One region of the Pseudoalteromonas sp. 19-MNA-CIBAN-0066 genome, then DNA from elsewhere that is predicted to be linked to it. Evidence: riboswitches for the same ligand, from Rfam matches in the RefSeq annotation. Region 1 holds a riboswitch; the other holds the start of a gene.
What was found. Region 1 has a riboswitch for lysine ahead of lysC (lysine-sensitive aspartokinase 3). Riboswitches for the same ligand answer to the same signal wherever they lie in the genome.
Positions count from the first base shown of each region.

Region 2: linked by a shared signal. The riboswitch ahead of dapA (4-hydroxy-tetrahydrodipicolinate synthase) and the one ahead of lysC (lysine-sensitive aspartokinase 3) in region 1 are both predicted to bind lysine.

Region 1 is NZ_JBEONZ010000002.1:55,487-57,673, reverse strand. Features, by position in the region: gene lysC (lysine-sensitive aspartokinase 3) at 1-942, opposite strand, end outside; lysine riboswitch at 1,018-1,190, opposite strand; gene nhaD (sodium:proton antiporter NhaD) at 1,323-2,187, opposite strand, start outside.
Region 2 is NZ_JBEONZ010000008.1:50,921-53,107, forward strand. Features, by position in the region: gene AAEZ18_RS07125 (2,3,4,5-tetrahydropyridine-2,6-dicarboxylate N-succinyltransferase) at 1-32, opposite strand, end outside; gene dapA (4-hydroxy-tetrahydrodipicolinate synthase) at 48-932, opposite strand; lysine riboswitch at 1,085-1,282, opposite strand; gene AAEZ18_RS07135 (DNA-3-methyladenine glycosylase I) at 1,486-2,184, shown strand.

The DNA.
Region 1 (2,187 bases):
TACTGCGCGGATTCCTGGCAGTTGCGACTTTTCACGCTCAATCCAAGTACCACCACGCTCAGGTTCACGGCTCGACCCTACAAACACATTAATATGGCTGCGGCTGGCGGGTAAAATAGTTGCCGGATGCAATACTTTTGCACCAAAGGTAGCCATTTCGGCGGCTTCGTCAAAGCTGAGGCGTGCAATTGGCGTGGCTTTTACACATAAACGCGGGTCGGTACTAAAAATACCCACTACATCAGTCCAAATATGTACACTTTTAGCATGAATAGCCTCGGCCAGTAATGCCGCGCTGTAGTCTGATCCACCGCGCCCTAAAGTGGTCGTTTGGCCGTGTTCGTCGCTGCCAATAAAGCCCTGTGTAACAATTACTTGATCGTCTAACAGCGGAACAAGTAATGCGCTTGCCGCTTGTGCAGTAGCTGCAACATTAGGGGTTGCTTTGCCAAATTGACTGTCGGTTTTAAGCACTTGACGCACGTCAAAGCGTATTGCATTTAAACCTTTTGAGCGCAGCACTTGGGTAAATAAATAAGTTGATAATCGCTCGCCAAAACTTAATAGCTCGTCATGTAGCGCTTTTGTTTGTAACGTTTGGCTGGCTAGTTTTTCAAATGCCGCTAACGTCTGGGCAAAGCCCTGCTCTAAATCGGTATCTAAACTCAATTCAGCTAAAATAGCCTGCTGAATCGCTAGCACACCGTTAATATGCGCTTGGCGCTCATCTTCGCTAAGGCTGCTATTGCACAGCTCAACTAAATGATTAGTGACTCCTGCGCTGGCGCTTAGTGCAACAATACGCACGCTTTTATCTGCTACTATTATTTTACTACTGTGATCCATAGCTGCAAAGTTAGCTACGCTGGTGCCGCCAAATTTAGCAACGGTATAATTTGATTTGTTGCCTAATACTACATGTGGCACTGATTGGGTTGTCATTTCGTCTCCTTTCACGGCATCCAAACCGTAATAAAACAAGAAGAACTTGGCAGCAAATATAAGGTAAGAAAATTCACTGCCAGAAGCTCTCCACCTATATTGGTGACAGTTTTGAGGATTCAGCCCCATAAACCGAAAAACAACGACGACGACGTGTTATTTTTCTCGGCGAGTACTTCCCTCTTTAATGCTCAACGGCGTTCGTCACCTCACATTAAATACCTAAGTATCGCACCTCTTCTGAATGTTGTATTAATGGCTATTTTCGCAATCACTAATAAAACAAAACCCCAGCAATATATTGAAAAGCTCAATACTTTACTGGGGCTTTGAAAGTTATCGTTTAGACATCTAGCTGTCAAGCACTTTAATAACTAATATTAAACAAAACCAGCCATTAAATATGAGCCGGTATAGCCTACGGTGTAACAAATTAATAAATAAAACGACAAACGTAAGTAGTTCATAAAGGTCAGTTCTTTAACTTTACTCATGGCAATAATACCCGCCGCTGAGCCTATAATTAACATAGAGCCCCCTACGCCTGTGGCATAAGTAAACGACAGCCAATGCTGTTGTGTCATTACTATATCTGCTTTTAATAACGCGGCTGTAAGTGGTACGTTATCAACGCCTGCCGACAATATACCCATTAAATAGTTTGCGTATTCAGGTGCCATTATTGTGTACAGGTCGCTAAAGTGGCTTAACATACCAACTTCTTTTAGCGCTCCTACCAGTAATAATACACCTACAAAAAACAACAAGGTGTCGTATTCTATTTCACGAATGAAATCTATCATGTCTTTGTTTATGTCTTTTTTGCGCATTAAAAATTGCGCTACTAAAAACATCATAGACAAACCAAACAAAAAGGTAAGCAATGGCGGTACACTGTATAAAACACTCAGTGTTAAGGTAGCAATAACCGTAGATAAGAAGATAACTGCAATTGTAATATCGGTTTTTTCAATGCGTTTTTGCTTCGTTTTAGTAAAGTCGAGCTGGCCATTTAAGCCAATTGACAACAGTGCGGCTAACAGCATCACACTTACAAATGCTGGCCCAATTAACAATAACAAATTGCTAATAGTTACTTTGCCATCTAAAAATATCATTAACGTGGTTACATCGCCGGTAATTAACGACACACCACCGGAGTTAACCGCAAAGATAATCAGCGTGGCGTATCTAATTAGCTTTTTGGCTTCAAGTTTTAATGATAAAACCACCGCTAAAGATATA
Region 2 (2,187 bases), on a different contig from region 1:
TCTAAATTATTTAATAGTTCTAACCAGCTCATTATAAAAACCTATGTTTAATGCCAAGATAAAATGGTGTTGTTTGCTTGTTCAATGCACGTTGTTTGCGTTAATTCGAGGTGAGTTAACGGTGGGCGTAAATACGAACTCGTTAATCGCCCTTGTAAATGCATGAGTACTTTAACGGGAATGGGGTTTGCTACAGTGAACAAGCTACTGATTGCGCTTGACCACTGAGTAAATAAATTGGGGTATTGGCCACTTAGGCTACGCTGTACGAATTCGTGAGTTTGTAGCGGCCAAGCATTAGCTGCTACCGATACCAGCCCTTTAGCGCCGGCTTGGGCAAAGTAGGGCATAAGCGCATCGTCGCCGCTAAAAATAGCTAAGTTAGGAGCCGCTTGACGGTAAGCTTCAAATTGCGCAATGTTGCCACTGGCTTCTTTAAGTGCCCATAGGTTTTTATGTTGTTGTAGGTTTTGAATGGTTGCCACTGGAATATCGACAGCGCTTCGCCCTGGTACGTTATAAAGCATACAAGGGTGTTTACTTATATTTAAAAGGCTTTCAAACCAATGGGTTTGCCCAATTACACCGGGCTTTGCATAAAGCGGCGAGCCAAGTAAAAAGCTATGAATAGGCAAGTGGTTACAGTATTCAACCCAGGCTAATTGCTGTTTGAGGTTCATACCACCTACAGCCACCATTAAGGGTACATTAGGCGATAATTGGCACACGTGCTCAACAATGGCTTGTTGCTCTTTAAGTGTTAAGGCTAAGCCTTCGCCTGTGCTGCCTAGTAGTAAAATAGCATTATTGGCAGCGGCTTGCTCAGCAACCAAAGTGGTTAAGGTACCATAGTCGATTGTACCGTTTTGATTAAACGGAGTAACGAGCGCCGTCCAGACTGAGTAGTCATCTAAATTAAAGTTTTTGATCATCTCTCGCGAACTTATAGAATGTTCGGTGAGTTAAGAAGCTATATAGGAAAGAGCCGCATTAACATCGTTCGAACAAATACCCACGTGTAGGGTATGTTATAATTCGAAGAGCGAATGGGCTTAAATAATAGGGCGCACGGCCTTATTATACTAAGACCAGAAGCTCTCCACCAAACTAATAAGCTACGTTTAAATAGCTATTGGTGACAGTCGCTAGGATTCAACCTAGTCGCCCGAAACAACAATGACACAAATATTGTTGTTTCTCGGCGTTGATTCCCCTTACGTATGCTCAATGGAGTTTGTGCTCCTAACATACGCTACCTGAATAACGCACCTCTTCCAGCCCTTTATATTTGTACTGCTAGCAATACAAATATAATTAAATAGGGTAAGTGCGATGATTAAATCATTTTAGCCATCTGGGTGTCAAGCAGCTAAGTGCAGATAGTGTCATCGATTTTGGTAACGGTTACGTATAAGGACGATTTCCCTTAAACTAGGGGGTAATCGCGGCGCGAAATTTGTAACTGCAAAATAAGGTTTCAAGCAGATGGAAAAATTTAATGATATTTATCAGCGAGCAGTAGAGCGAAAAGGCTCAACACAAATGCTACAGCAATTACTCGCTAAACCTGCATCTAAGCGACAATTAGTAGCTTTAAGTGATGATGATTGGCTGGAAGAGTTTACGCGCAAGGTTTTTCAAAGTGGTTTTTACTGGTCGGTTATTAACAGCAAGTGGGCAGGCTTTAGAGAGGTTTTTTGGCAGTTTAGCGTTGAAAAATTATTAATGATGCCACCCGATATGTTGGAGCAAAAAGCCAGCGACGAGCGCATTGTTCGTAATTATAAAAAAGTAAAAACGATCCCCGAAAATGCGTTCATGATCCATGAGGTTACCCAGCAACATGGTAGCTTTAGTCAGTTTATTGCAGACTGGCCAAGTGAAGATATTATTGGTTTGTGGGCGTACTTAAAAAAACACGGTGCACGCTTGGGTGGAAATACCGGCCCTTATACTTTGCGTGCATTGGGTAAAGACACCTTTTTATTATCGCGGGATGTTGAGAGTTATTTGCGCGCGCATAAAATTATTGATGGTGGCTTACAAACTAAAAAGTCGTTAACTGCAGCGCAAGCGTTCTTTAATGAATTACAACAACAAAGCGGTTTGAGCATGCAAGAGCTAAGCTTAATTATAGCCTACAGTGTAGGCGATAATCGTGTAGGTATAAGCCAACAACAGTAGAGG